Regions from separate parts of the Nocardioides pantholopis genome, predicted to be linked through region 2. Evidence: riboswitches for the same ligand, from Rfam matches in the RefSeq annotation. Region 2 holds a riboswitch; the other holds the start of a gene.
The links. A riboswitch is a leader RNA that binds a small molecule or an ion and turns the genes downstream of it on or off. The one in region 2 is predicted to bind cyclic di-AMP.
Positions count from the first base shown of each region.

Region 1: linked by a shared signal. The riboswitch ahead of EBO35_RS04650 (C40 family peptidase) and the one ahead of EBO35_RS07490 (C40 family peptidase) in region 2 are both predicted to bind cyclic di-AMP.

Region 1 is NZ_CP033324.1:986,517-993,821, forward strand. It holds gene EBO35_RS04640 (M20/M25/M40 family metallo-hydrolase) at 1-1,092, shown strand, start outside; gene EBO35_RS04645 (HAD-IIA family hydrolase) at 1,181-1,975, shown strand; cyclic di-AMP (ydaO/yuaA leader) riboswitch at 2,094-2,241, shown strand; gene EBO35_RS04650 (C40 family peptidase) at 2,243-2,872, shown strand; gene EBO35_RS04655 (HpcH/HpaI aldolase/citrate lyase family protein) at 2,891-3,820, opposite strand; gene EBO35_RS04660 (CaiB/BaiF CoA transferase family protein) at 3,817-5,064, opposite strand; gene EBO35_RS04665 (LysR substrate-binding domain-containing protein) at 5,116-6,042, opposite strand; gene EBO35_RS04670 (GntP family permease) at 6,074-7,305, opposite strand, start outside.
Region 2 is NZ_CP033324.1:1,560,177-1,567,481, reverse strand. It holds gene EBO35_RS07495 (hypothetical protein) at 1-780, opposite strand, end outside; gene EBO35_RS07490 (C40 family peptidase) at 818-1,810, opposite strand; cyclic di-AMP (ydaO/yuaA leader) riboswitch at 1,822-1,984, opposite strand; gene EBO35_RS07485 (hypothetical protein) at 2,111-2,317, opposite strand; gene EBO35_RS07480 (NYN domain-containing protein) at 2,434-3,723, opposite strand; gene EBO35_RS07475 (DEDD exonuclease domain-containing protein) at 3,816-5,606, shown strand; gene EBO35_RS07470 (Lrp/AsnC family transcriptional regulator) at 5,688-5,966, shown strand; gene trpD (anthranilate phosphoribosyltransferase) at 5,995-7,044, opposite strand; gene EBO35_RS07460 (Rv3143 family two-component system response regulator) at 7,056-7,305, opposite strand, start outside.

The DNA of each region.
Region 1 (7,305 bases), 570 kb from region 2:
GAGGGACAGCCGGGCCGCACCGGGCTGGTCGGCATGATCGGCGACGCCACCGGCCTGACCATCCCGGCGGTCTTCGCGACCTACGACACCGGCGTGGACCTGGCCTCGCTGCCGGGGGCGACGGTGTCGGTGACCGTCGACTACACCACCGAGGAGCGGAGCACCTGGAACGTCACGGCCGAGACCCGGCGGGGCCGCTCCGACAACGTGGTCATGGCCGGCGCGCACCTCGACAGCGTCCAGGAGGGCGCCGGCATCAACGACAACGGCTCGGGCAGCGCCGCGCTGCTCGAGGTGGCCCGCAAGATGGCCAAGCTCAAGATCCGCCCCGCCAACAAGGTCCGGTTCGCCTGGTGGGGTGCGGAGGAGAACGGGCTGCTCGGCTCGGAGTACTACGTCAGCCAGCTGTCCGAGGACCAGGCCGAGGACATCGCGCTCTACCTGAACTTCGACATGGTGGCCTCGCCCAACTACATCTTCGGCGTCTACGACGGTGACAACTCCGGGGGCACGGCGCCCGACGGGTTCATCCCGGAGGGGTCCGCGGAGATCGAGGACGTCTTCGAGCGGTTCTACACCCGCCGCGGGGAGCCGTTCCAGGACAGCGAGTTCTCCGGCCGCTCCGACTACGGGCCGTTCATCGCGGTCGGCATCCCGGCCGGTGGGCTGTTCACCGGTGCCGAGGGCGTGAAGACCGAGGAGGAGGCCGCGCGGTACGGCGGCGTGGCGGGCGCGGCGTACGACCCGTGCTACCACCAGCCCTGCGACAACTTCACCGGTGAGGGCCAGGACGAGGAGCTCTACGACCAGCTGGACGAGGACTACTGGCTGCGCGGCAACATCAACATGGGCGCGCTGTCGGTGAACTCCGACGCGATCGCCACCGCGGTGGTCACCTTCGCCCGCAGCACCGAGGCGGTCAACGGGGTGCGCAGCCACCAGCACGGCAAGAAGCACGGGCACAAGCACGGGCACAAGCACGGCAAGAAGCACGGGGCCAAGCACGACAAGTCGGCCGGCGTGCAGCAGTTCGCCGCGGGGTCCGGCCACGGCCGGCACCACGTGGCGGGCACCGAGCTCGGGGCCCGCTGAGCGCGGCCGCCGGTCGCAGGCACCACAGGCAGGGGCGGGTCCCGGGAGACCCGCCCCTGCGGTGTGCCCGGGGCGCGATGATGGCCCTATGAGCCCGCACCTGGACACCGCACGCGTGCAGACCTGGCTGACCGACATGGACGGGGTGCTCGTTCACGAGGACGTCCCGATCCCGGGCGCCAAGGAGTTCGTGGAGGCGCTCAAGGAGTCCGGGCTGCGCTTCCTGGTGCTCACCAACAACTCGATCTACACGCCCCGCGACCTGCGCGCCCGGCTGCTCGGCAGCGGCATCGACGTCCCGGAGGAGTCGATCTGGACCTCGGCGCTGGCCACCGCCCAGTTCCTCGCCGAGCAGCGGCCCTACGGCACGGCGTACGTCGTCGGGGAGGCGGGGCTGACCACCGCGCTGCACGACATCGGCTACGTGATGACCGACCGGGACCCCGACTACGTGGTGCTGGGGGAGACCCGCACCTACTCCTTCGAGGCCATCACCCGGGCGATCCGGCTGATCGAGGGCGGGGCGCGGTTCCTGGCGACGAACCCCGACCCCAGCGGGCCCAGCCAGCACGGAACCCTGCCCGCGACCGGGTCGGTGGCGGCCCTGATCAGCACCGCGACCGGGCGCACGCCGTACTTCATCGGCAAGCCGAACCCGCTGATGATGCGCAGTGCGCTGAACCGGCTGGAGGCGCACTCGGAGACCACGGTGATGGTCGGGGACCGGATGGACACCGACATCATCAGCGGCCTCGAGGCGGGGCTGCGCACGGTGCTGGTGACGACCGGCTCCACGCGCCCCGAGCAGGTCGAGACGTTCCCGTACCGGCCGACCCGGGTGGTCGACTCGATCGCGGACCTGGTGGACCTGGTCGGCGCGTGAGCGTCGTCTCACCCGGTCGGGACTTGGCAGGGTCCCGGGTTCGGGATTACCGTCGACGCTTCGTTTGCAACCAGCACCCCGGGGGCGGGTACGCCGAGTCCTGCCCGACCGCCCCCGGCCACCAGAAGCACTTCACGGGCAGGAGTGGGGGACCCACCGGTTCCACGCGGTCCACGGACCGCTCGGGGTGAAGCCGCCGAGAGGCGGCCGGGCACCTTCCTCGCCCGAACCCGACAGCTCACCTCACAGGCGTGGGAAGGGATTCTCATGTCCACGTACCTGTCCTCCTGCCTGCGCGCCGGCGTCCGCGTCGTCGGCGCCGGCGCCCTCGCCGCCGGTCTGATGACCGCAGCCCCGGCTCCCACCGCCACCGCCACCGCCGCCTCGGCCAACCCGGCGGTCGCTCCCGCCGCGGCCGACCAGCGCACCCAGGCCCAGCGCACCAAGACCCAGCGCGCCAAGGCCCAGCGCGCCAAGGCCCAGCGCCGGGCCGCGGCCCGCCAGACCCACCGCCGCCAGGTGGCCCGCAAGATCAGCAACGCGGTCAACACCGCGCGTCGCCAGAAGGGCGACCGCTACCAGTACGGCGCCTCCGGGCCGAACGCGTTCGACTGCTCCGGACTGATGTACTACTCGTTCCGCCGGGCCGGCTTCCGCGGCATCCCGCGGACCTCCTCGGCCCAGGCCGGCTTCGCCAAGCGGATCGCGCGCAAGAGCATGCGCAAGGGCGACATGGTGTTCTTCACCGGCAGCGGCGGCGTCTACCACGTCGGCGTGTTCACCGGCTGGGAGCGCGGCCGCCGGATGATCGTGCACGCGCCGTACGGCAACCAGCGGGTGCAGCGCGCCCCGATCTGGACGAACTCCTGGTTCCCCGGGACGCTGCGCTTCAAGTAAGGCCGACGCGGCCGGGCGCTACGCCCGCTCGGCCCGCGCCAGCAGCCGGCGGGCGCGGTGCGCCATCGGGGTGTCCACCATCCGGCCGTCCAGCTGCACGGCGGCGGTCCCGGCCCGCTCGGCCTCGGCCAGCGCGGCGAGCACCGCGCGGGCGTGCTCGACCTCCGCGGGGGTGGGCCCGAACGCCTCGCTGAGCACCGGGACCTGGGCGGGGTGGATGCACAGGGCGCCGACGTACCCGAACGCGCGCGAGCGCTGCGCGTCGCGCTCCAGCGCCGGCAGGTCGCGGAAGTTGGCCAGGGTGCCGAGCAGCCCGTACGGCGCCAGGCCGTGGGCGCGCGCCGCGCACAGCACCAGCCCGTGCGCCCAGCGCAGGTCGAAGTCGGGCGCGGCCGGATCGATCTCCAGCTCCGCCGAGAGGTCCTCGGTGCCGAGCATCAGCGCGACCGTCCGGGCTCCAGCGGCGGCGATGTCGGCGACCGCGAGCAGGCCGCGGGGGGTCTCCACCAGCAGCTGCACCTCGGTGCGGCCCGGCGGTACGCCGTGGTCGTCCTCGGCCCGGTCGAGCAGCGCGTCGACCTCGCCCACCCGGTCGGCAGACTCGACCTTCGGCACCAGCACGCCGTCCGCGCCGGCCGCCACGGCGGCGTCGACGTCGACCGCGAGGTCGGCGTCCGCGTTCACCCGGACCAGCACGTGCAGGCCGGCGCGGGCCGCCCGGATCGCGGCGACCGCGTCCGCGAGGCCCGCCCGGGCGGCGGGGCGGGCCGCCGGTGCCACGCTGTCCTCGAGGTCCACGATCACCGCGTCCGCCCCGGCCAGCGCGGCCTTGGCGGCCCGCTCGGGCCGGTTGGCCGGCACGAAGAGCTGGGTCCGCCGCGTCAGCGCGGCCTCGGTGCCCGCAGGGCTCGCGGGGCTCGCAGGGCCCGCCGGGCTCGCGGGGCTCACGGGGCGCCCGGGATCGGGGCGGCGGGGCCGGCCGGGCCGTCGGTGACGCCGGCGGCGCGGAGCTCGGCGAGCTCGGCGGCGTCCAGGCCCAGGTCACGGCCGAGCACCTCGTCGGTGTCGGCGCCGACGTCGGCCGGCCCGAGGCGGCCGATGCTGGTCTCCGCCTCCTGGAAGCGGGGGTAGATCCCGGTCATCGCCATCGGGCCGAGGTCGGGGTCCTCGACGGTGGCGATCGAGCCGCGGTGCACGACCTGGGGGTTGTCCAGCATCGTCGCGACCGACTCCAGCGGCCCCACCGCGCAGCCGCCGGCGGTCAGCTCGCTCAGTGCGGTCTCGCGGTCCCGCTGGGCGCACCAGTCCGAGATCAGCGTGTCCAGGGCCTCCACGTGCTCGCGCCGCTCGGCGTTCGTGGCGAAGCGCGGGTCGGCGACCAGCTCCTCGCCGCCGATCGTGCGCAGCACGTTCACGGCCATCGCCTGGGTGCTGCCGGACAGCGCGATCCACAGCCCGTCGCGGCACTGGTAGCTGCCCCGCGGCGCGGCCGGCCCGTACCGGTTGCCGGTGCGGCCGTGCTCGGTGCCGAGCTGCTGGTACTCCAGGATGTTGATCTCGACGAGCTTGAGTGCCGCCTCGTAGATCGCCAGGTCGATGACGTCACCGGTGCCGGTGGCATGGCGCCGCTGCACCGCCGCGAGCACCGAGGTGGCGCCGAGGTTCCCGGCCATGATGTCGGCGAGCGGATAGGCCGGCAGCAGCGGCGGACGGTCCTCGTAGCCGGAGACCGACGCGAGGCCGGCCAGCGCCTCGGCCAGGGTGCCGAAGCCGGGCTGCGCGGCGTACGGCCCGTCCTGGCCGTAGGCGGTCACCCGCAGCACGATCAGCCGCGGGTTGATCGCCCGCAGGTCGTCCGGGGCCAGGCCCCACCGCTCGAGGGTGCCCGGCCGGAAGTTCTCCACCACCACGTCGAACCGCTCGATCCACCGGCGCAGCAGGTCCTTGCCCTCGGGGCGGCGCAGGTCGAGCGAGACGCTCCTCTTTCCGCGGCTCAGCGCCTTCCAGTACAGGCCGTGGCCGTCCTTCTGGGCGCCGAAGCGCCGCACGTGGTCGCCGGGACCGGGCATCTCGACCTTGACGACCTCGGCGCCGTAGTCGGCGAGCAGCGTCGCCGCCAGCGGAGCCGCGATCATCGTGGACAGGTCGAGCACCCGCAGGCCGGCCAGCGGCGCCCGGGACGAGTCGTTCATGGGGGAGTGGTTCCTCTCTTCAGTGCTGCAGTGATTCAGGGGTCGGGGGCGTCAGCGGCGGACCGGGGTGATGCCGGCCCAGTCGCCACGGTCGGCCATCCGGTGGACGGCGTCGACCACGGCGTCCCGCACGGCCAGCACGGCCAGGCGGGGCTCGTAGAACTCGGGGGCCACGCAGGCCGCGACGGTGCGGCGTACGGCGGGCTCCAGCGGCCGGAAGGCCAGCGGCGGACCGGCGTACGCCGATGCGGCCGAGCGCGGCAGGACGGCGCTGGCCTCGCCGCGCTGGGCGATCCGCACCATGGCGGCCAGCGACTCGACGTCGGCCACGACGTTCGGCACCACCCCGGCAGCGGCGAAGGACCGCTCGACCAGGTCGCGCAGGTTGCTGCGCTCCCCGGGGGCGACCAGCGGCCGCCCGGCCAGGTCCCGCGGGTGCGCCGGCTCGAGCGAGGGGTCGGCCGCGGCGGCGCTGACCCAGAACAGCTCCTCCTCGTAGAGGGCTACCTCGCCGGGTCGCTCGCGGTCGTCGTCGCGGAAGAGCACCGCGAGGTCCAGGCGGCCCCGGCCGAGCAGCTCCTGGATGTAGCCGCTCATCGACTCGAACAGCTCCAGGCGGACGCCGGGGTGCCGCTCGCGCACCAGCGGGACCAGCTCGGGGACCAGGCCGGCGGCCACCGTCGCCGGCAGCCCGACCGAGACGCTGCCGCGCAGGTCGCGGGTGCCGCCCCCGAGGGACTCGCCGAGGCGGTCGACCTGACGCACGATCTGCTGGGCGCCGCGGTAGAGCTCGAGCCCGGCGGCGGTCGGCTCCACCCCGCGCGGCCCGCGCTCGAGGAGCCGGCGGCCGACCTCCTTCTCCAGCTGCGCCATCCGCTGGCTCATCGCCGGCTGGGAGACCCCGGCCCCGACCGCGGCGCGGGACAGGCTGCCGGCGTCGACGACCCGGATGAAGTCCCTCAGCGGGCCGATGTCCATGCCCGGCCTCCGGCGGCGTACCGGCGCCGCGTCATGCGGGCACCAGGAACCCCAGCACGATGATGATCGGCAGCGCGATCAGCGACGCGAGGCCGGTGACCAGCGTCAGGGCCTTGAGCGCTCCCTGGGTCGAGACGCCCAGCAGGCTCTGGAACATCCAGAAGAAGTTGCTGTTCACCTGCAGGGCGAACAGGGCGCCGGCGCCGATGGCCAGGGCGACGACGACCGGGGCCACGTCGAGCGAGCCCAGGACCGGCGTGATGATGCCGGCGGCAGCGATCGCGGCGACCGAGATCGAGCCGATCGCGAAGTGCAGCAGGGCCGCGATCAGCCAGGCCAGCAGGATCGTGAGCACCACGGGGGCGCCCGCCTCGGCCGAGAACAGGTCGCCGAGCACGTCGGCCAGGTCGGTCTCGCCGATCACCGCGCCCAGCGAGCCGCCGACGCCGGTGATCAGCAGGATCTGGCCGGTGGTGTTGAGGCCACGGCCGATCGCGTCGTCGGTCCGCTCGCGGCCCAGGCTGGTGCGGGACAGGACGTAGGCCCCGACCAGGCCGACGAAGAGCGCGAAGACCGCGTTGCCGACGAACGCGGTGACCTCGTTGTCGAAGCCGGCGGTCTCGGCGATCGCGCCGAAGGCGATCATCAGCAGCGGCACCAGGATCGGCAGCAGCGACACGGCCAGCGGCGGGGTGGAGGCGCGGGTCTCCTCCTGCTCGGCCTGCACCTGCTCCTCCTCCAGGAGCGCGGCGCTCGCGTGCTCGTCACGCTCGGGCTTCCAGAAGCCGGCGTCGAGGATCAGCTTGAAGGCGAACGTCGTGAGGACCGCGGTCAGCGGCGCCACGATCAGGCCGAAGAGCAGCATCTCGCCGAGCGGGATGTCGAGCAGACCCGCGATCGAGAGGGTCCCGAGGCCGGGGATCATGAAGACGTAGCCGACCAGGATGCCGGCGGTGAGCGAGCCGGCCAGGAGCGGCAGGCCGTTCTTGCCCAGCTGCGGCGCGGCGGACCGGGCCAGCGGCGCGGCCAGGACCAGCTGGACGTCGACGTAGATCGAGGGGAACAGCGTGGTGAGCGCCGCGCTGATCGCGTACGGCAGCCGGCGCGCGCCGAGCAGGCGCAGCAGCAGGCCGACGAGGTTCTGCAGCGCGCCGAGCGCGAAGAGCAGCGACCCGACCAGGACGCCGAAGCCGATCAGCAGCCCGACCTCGGCCATGATCTCGCCGAACCCGAGGGCGATCGCGTCCAGGGTCCCGGTCAGGC
Region 2 (7,305 bases):
GAGCGAGGCGAACTCCTCGGGGTTGGCCAGCACGTGGACCGGCGCGTCGTCGTCGACCGAGCCGTCGACGGTGGTCGTGACCGCCGCGATCGCGGCGTAGGTGCCGGGCTCCGCGGCGAGGGCCCGGTCCAGCTCCGCCGCGGAGCGGGGCACCTCGAGGACGAGGGCCGGACGCCAGCGCGACAGGACCGCCGACACGACCGGGACCGCCTCCAGCGCGAGCCGCTCGAACCGCCGGGCGACCGGCGCCCCGCCCGCGGCCAGCACCAGCGTCTGCGGGGTACGCCGGACGGCGACCGGCCCCGCGAGCCACAGCGGCGTGCGGTGGGCGCCGCCGCCGATCGTCGTGATCCGCACCTCCCCATCGTCCTGCACGAACCCGAACCGGACCTCGGCGGAGGCGGGGGTCGCGTCCATCCCGGCGAAGCGCCAGGTGGTGGCGACGCTGGCGGTCCAGGCGCCGGCCCGGGTGGGCCCGGCATCGGCGTCGACGTAGCGCAGCGAGAAGTCCGCCAGCCGCAGCTCGGCGGCGTTGGCGACGACCGCCGTCAGCAGCGAGCCGGCGTCGGCATCGCCGGCGAGCGCCGCGGCCGCGTCGGGGTCGCGCTCGCGCACCGCCTCCTGCAGCGCCCGGACCGCACCGGCGGCGCCGGCGGCGCCGGCGGCTTCCGGGCGCGGGGCGCGTCCGGGCGGCGCGGTGGCGACGTACGGGTCGTCGGTGAGGACCAGCCAGGCGACGACCCCCGCGAGGAGCGCCAGGAACGCCGAAAGGCCGGCCACCCACCAACGGGGGCGACCGGCCTTCGTGGTCGGTGCGTCAGCCAGGGCGGACGGCGCCGACGTACGGCATGGAGTGCAGCGCGCCGGTCACGACACCGGTGCCGGGGTTCGCGGCGTGCACGATCATCCCGTTGCCGATGTACATGCCCACGTGGCTGATCGGGCTGTAGTAGAAGACCAGGTCGCCGGGCTGCAGGTCGGACTCCGCGACCCGAGCGCCGGAGGAGAACTGGGCGCTGGAGGAGTGCGGCAGCGACACGCCGGCCTGCGCCCAGGCCATCATCGTGAGGCCGGAGCAGTCGAAGGCGCTGGGCCCGGCCGCACCGTAGACGTAGGCGTCGCCGACCTGGGCCATGGCGTACTGGATCGCCGCGCCGGCCCGGCCGGAGGCCGCGGGGGCCTTGACCTCCGTGGGCGTCCGAGTGGTGCCGCGGGACAGGATCGACTCGCGCTCCTCCGCCTTGAGCCGGTCCAGGAGGCCCTCGGCCTCCTCCTTCTTCTTCTCGATGGCGGCCTGCTCGGCGGCCATCTGCTCCTCGGTGGCGCTGACCTGGGCGACGCGCTTCTCGGTGGCCTCGCGACGGATGTCGAGGGCCTCCAGCTCGGTGCCGTAGGTGCCGAGCAGCTCGCCCTGCAGGTCGTTGTAGGCCGACATGGTGGTCAGCTGCTCGAGGAAGGACCCGGGGTCGTCGGAGACGAGCACCTGGCCCGCCGCCGAGACACCCTGCCCGGTGTACTGGGAGACGATCGAGTCGGCGACGTCCTCGCGCACCGAGGCCAGCTCGCTGCCCTGGCGGCGCTCGTCGGCGCGCAGCGCCTTGAGGTCGCGCTCGAGGTCGGCGAGCTCCAGGCGGGCGTCGTTGTAACGCTCCGAGGCCTGCTCGGCCTGGTGGAAGAGCCGGTCCACCTGGGCCTGCACGTCGTCGATGTCCGGCTCGGCCTGGGCCGGGGAGGAGGGGACGATTCCGATGGTTCCCGCGAGCGCGAGCCCGGCGAGGCCAGTGACGATTCGCTTTCGGCCATTCAGCACGTGCGAGCGGTCTCCTTGGTGTCGTACGCCTGCCGGGTGAGCTGACGGATTCGGGCACGACCTGCCCTACGCCCGCTCCTCGGCGACACCTGCGTGCCGCCGCCTTGCGGGAGATTCACCCCAGAAAAGAGTTGGTTCCCCGGCTCCCGGGCCACCCGGAGGCGACTCGGAACTCAGCGCGGCGCCCGCGCGGACCGGCTGGTCCACTCCCACGAGCACCTGAGCCAGTCACGATAGTCGCGCCGGTCGCCGCCCGCCAAACCTCTGGCACATTCGGTGCAGAAGTTCTGCGCCGGGGTCTCAGGCGGACTCGACCTGGGGCGGGTCGAGCTGCTGGACCAGGCGCAGCGGCGGCACCAGGCCACCGGACGCGAGCACCTCCAGGGCGCGCCGCTCGTCGTCATCGAAGGTGAGCTCCGGGGGCGGCCCCAGCAGCACCGTCACCACGCAGTCGTGGCAGGCCAGACCCCGCACCACGCAGCTGTCGCAGTCGATTCTCGTCGTCATGGCGGGAACGCTCGCACCGGCCACCGACATCGGCGCCCGCGACGGGCCGGTCCGGCGTGTCGCCCGCAGTTCCGCCCGCGGTTCCGCCCGCAGCTCCGCCCGCACGCCGCAGGAACTCAGCCGGTGCGGGTGAGCAGCTCGACCAGCGTCTGCGCCGGTACGCCGCGGGCGCCGGCGCGCACGACGTCCTCGACGACCGCCCGGTCGCTGGTGACCACCACGGTGGCCCGCCCCGGCGGCTCGGCGGCCACCAGGTCGCGGATCACGTCGTCGGCGATCACGCCCGGCGGGCTGAAGAGCACCTTGACCCCGCGCGGCGCGGCCACCACGGGCCGGACGCTGGCGGCGGCGGCGTCGAAGACGACGGTGGTCTCGGCACCGCTGCGCGCCACCACGGGCGCCAGCGAGTTGAGCAGCCGGATCCGCTGGGCCTCGAGGGAGGACTCGGGCCACGCGGTCTTGCTCACGTTGTAGCCGTCGACCACCAGCCGGGCCCGCGGCATCGAGAGCAGCTGCTCCAGCATCGCCGGGCTCAGCCGGCCCGCGACGCCGGCGGCCGCCGGGCCGCACGTCGCGGCGACCGCGGCCTCGACCCGGTCCCCCGGCGCGCCGGTGAGCGGCGGCAGCCCGAGCTCGCGCTGCAGGCCGGCCGCCGCCTCCAGGACCGTGTCGAGCAGCACCCGGGCACGCAGGCCGGCCTCCTCCCGCTCCACGCGCCGCCCGGCGCGGTCCGCGCTGCGGGCAGCCGCCAGCTCGCCCTCCAGCTGCGCGACCTGGCCGCGCAGCCGGCGCAGCTCCTTGTCCTGGGTCGCCGCGAGCGCCTCGGCGGCGGCCCGGGCGCCCTGCGCCTCGCGCAGCGCGTCCTCGTCACCGGCGCGGGCGGTGCGCGACTCCCCCAGCTTGCGCCGCAGCGTCGCGACCTCCGCCTTGTACTCCTCGACCGCGGCCCGGTGCGCGGCCCGCTGCTCCCGGGTGGCCTGCTCGACCTGCTCGAGCCGGTGGCGCAGCCGCTCCACCTCGTCCCCGGCGCGCAGGTCCTCGGGGACGGGGAGCTCCTCGACCACCTCGGCGAGCCGGTCCTCCCAGCCGGCCGGCCGGAGCAGCCAGAGGCGGACCGCCTCGTCGACCGGGTCCGGGTCGGGCTCCGCGGCGGCCGCGGTCCCCAGCTGCACCGACGCCCGGTCCCGGAAGTCGTCGTCGGCCAGGGCCGCGAGGATCGCCCCGGCCCCGAGCCGGGCCCGCCGGGCCGGCGCGAACGACGCCACCCGGCGCAGGGCGGGCGGCAGCCGCGGGACGTCGGGCAGCGCTGCGGCCACCCGCGCGACCAGGCGGGACCGGACGGGCGCGGGCAGCGCCTCGACGCGCTCGAGGCGCGTGCGGGCGGGGTCTCCGGCACTCGTGGTCACGCCTCCACCCTAGGCCGCGCCCGCGGTGGGCCCGGGTCACGTTCCGCGCGTGCCTGCCGGGAGATGTCGGTGCGCCGCTCTACCTTCGCCCCATGAGCAGTGCCGCCAGTGCCCTCGGGGGGCGCCGCACCCAGTGGGAGTCCCAGCGCAGCTTCGACGAGCTCGGCCGGCCGCTGCGCGACGTCACGTTCTGCGTGGTCGACCTGGAGACGACCGGCGGCTCGGCCGCGGGCGGCTCGATGATCACCGAGATCGGCGCGGTCAAGGTGCGCGGCGGCGAGGTCCTCGGCGAGTTCCAGACCCTGGTCAATCCGCACACCGCCATCCCACCGTTCATCGCGGTGCTCACCGGCATCAGCAACACGATGGTCGCCGACGCCCCGAGCATCGAGTCCGCGCTCCCCGCGTTCCTGGAGTTCGCCGCCGGCTGCGTGCTGGTCGCCCACAACGCGCCGTTCGACGTCGGGTTCCTCAAGCACTTCGCCGCTGCCCAGGAGCGGCCGTGGCCGGCCTTCGAGGTCGTCGACACCGCCCGGCTGGCCCGGCGGGTGCTGACCCGCGACGACACCCCCAACTGCAAGCTCGCCACGCTGGCCCGGGTCTTCGGGGCCGCCACGACGCCCAACCACCGCGCGCTCGCCGACGCCCGCGCGACCGTCGACGTGCTGCACGGCCTCACCGAGCGTTTGGGCGGGCTGGGCGTGCACACGCTGGAGGAGCTGCAGACCTTCTCCTCCCGGGTCAGCACCGCCCAGCGCCGCAAGCGGCACCTCGCCGAGGCGCTCCCCCACGCGCCGGGTGTCTACCTCTTCCGAGACGACGGCGACCGGGTGCTCTACGTCGGCACGTCCCGCGACCTGCGCACCCGCGTCCGGTCCTACTTCACCGCCTCGGAGACCCGGTCCCGGATGGGCGAGATGGTGGGGCTGGCGACGTCGGTGACCGGCATCGAGTGCGCGACCACCCTGGAGGCGCAGGTCCGCGAGCTCCGGCTGATCGCCGAGCACCAGCCGCGCTACAACCGGCGCTCGCGCAACCAGGCCAAGGTGACCTTCCTCAAGCTCACCCGCGAGACCTGGCCGCGCCTGTCCCTGGTCAAGCGGGTCCTCGACGACGAGGCCGACTACCTCGGCCCGTTCTCCTCGCGCCGGACCGCCGAGAAGTGCCTGGCCGCGCTGCACGAGACCTTCCCGATCCGCCAGTGCTCCGGCCGGCTGCCCCGGCTGCCCTCGCGGGCGCCGTGCGTCCTCGCCGAGCTGGACCGGTGCCTCTCACCGTGCGACGGCAGCGTCGACGAGACCGCCTACGGCTCGGTCGTGCGGCAGCTCCGCGACGCGCTCGTACGTCGCCCCGACGCGGTCGTCGAGGCGATCAACCAGCGGATGTCCACCCTCGCCGCCGACGAGCGCTTCGAGGAGGCCGGCGCCCACCGCGACCGGCTGGCGGCGTTCGTGCGCGCCGCGTCCCGGACCCAGCGGCTCTCCGCGCTCTCCCGCTGCCCGGAGGTGGTCGCGACCCGCCGCGAGGACGACGGCCGCTGGGCGGTGCACGTGGTCCGGCACGGCCGACTCGCCGCGGCCGGGGTGATCCCGCTCGGCGCCGACGCCCACCAGTACGTCGCCCAGCTCCGGGCCACCGCGGAGACCGTCGCCGACGCACCGGGCCCGGTCCCCGCCGCGAGCGCCGAGGAGACCGAGCAGGTGCTGCGCTGGCTGGAGGCGCCGGGCATCCGCCTGGTCGACATCGACGGCGAGTGGGTCTGCCCGGTGGCCGGGGCCACCCGCCACCTCGCCCTGCACGACGCGGTCGCGCAGTCCCGGCGCGACCTGGTGCCGTTCGACGAGCGCCGGGAGCTCACGCCGGTGCACCGTCCGGTGCGGTGACCGGCAGAGCGCGCCGACCGGTGCGCTGACCGGCAGAGCGCACCGTCCGGTGCGCTGAGCGGCCCGCGATACCGTCGCCCCATGATCACCGCCATCGTGTTCGTCAAGGCCGACGTCGCTCGGATCCCCCAGGTCGCCGAGGAGATCGCTGCGCTCGCGGGCGTCAGCGAGGTCTACTCCGTGACCGGCCAGATCGACCTGATCGCGATGGTCCGGGTGCGCGACCACGACGACGTCGCGTCGGTCGTGGCCGACCGGCTGAACAAGGTGCCCGGCGTCACCGCCACCGAGACCCACATCGCGTTCCGGGCCTACTCGCGCCACGACCTCGAGGCCGCGTTCTCGCTCGGGCTCGACTGACCCGCGTGCCCGGGCGGCCGGGCCCGGCTCAGGAGGCCTGCGAGGCCGCCACCCACCGGTCCAGGACCGCGCGGGCGGCGCCGGAGTCGATAGCGGTCCGGGCGCGCTCGATGCCGGCGGCCAGGGCGACCTCGGGCTCCTCGCCGGGCGCGTCGTAGACCGCGAGCGCCGCGCCGGCGTTGAGCAGCACGGCGTCGCGCACGGCGCCGTCCTCGCCGTCCAGCAGGCGCCGGACGACGCCGGCGTTGTGCCGGGCGTCGCCGCCGCGCAGCGCCTCCAGCGGGGCCCGGTCCAGGCCGAGGTCCCGAGGGTCGACCGAGAACGTCGTGACCGCGCCGTCCCGGACCCGCCACACCGAGGACGTGGTCGAGAGCGTGAGCTCGTCGAGCCCGTCGTCACCGCGGAACACCCAGGCGTCGGTGCCGCGGGAGGCGAGCACGCCCGCCATCTGCGGGGCCATCGCGGCGTCGGCACAGCCGACCGCCTGCACCTGGGGGCGGGCCGGGTTGGCCAGCGGGCCGAGCAGGTTGAACGTGGTCGCGATGCCGAGCTCCCGGCGCGGGGCCGCTGCGTGCCGCATCGCGGGATGGAAGGCCGCCGCGAAGCAGAACGTGATGCCGACCTCCTCGACGATCGCGGCGACCCGCGAGGCGGGTAGGTCCAGGCGGATGCCGAGCTCCTCCAGCACGTCGGCCGAGCCGGACTTCGAGGACGCCGAGCGCGAGCCCTGCTTGACCACGCGCGCCCCGGCCCCGGCCGCGACCACCGCCGACATCGAGGAGATGTTCACCGAGAACGAGCGGTCGCCCCCGGTGCCGACGATGTCGAGGAGCCGGCCCGGTACGTCGAACGGCGTCGCCGCGGCGTACATCGCGTCGACCAGCCCGGTGATCTCGGCGATCGTCTCGCCCTTCGCCCGCAGCGCGACCGCGAAGCCGGCCACCTGCGCGGGACTGGCGGCGCCGGCGAGGATCTCCCCCATCGCCCAGGCGGTCTGGTCGCCGTCCAGGTCAGCTCCGGCCACGAGCGCTCCGAGCACCTCCGGCCAGCTGGACCCGGGCGCGGACGTTCCGCTCACGCGCTCCTCGCTCAAGACACGGCCGGGACGCGCTCGCGCAGCAGCGCGACCACTGTCTCGGCGAGCTGGACGGGGTCGATCGGGTGCGGGACCGCGGCCTCCGCACGCGACCAGGTCGCCAGCCAGGCGTCCTGGGGCCGTCCGGTCAGCACCAGCACCGGCGGGCACTGGTAGATCTCGTCCTTGAGCTGCTTGGCGATGCCCATGCCGCCGGCCGGGACCGCCTCCCCGTCGAGGATGGCTAGGTCGATGACGCCGGCG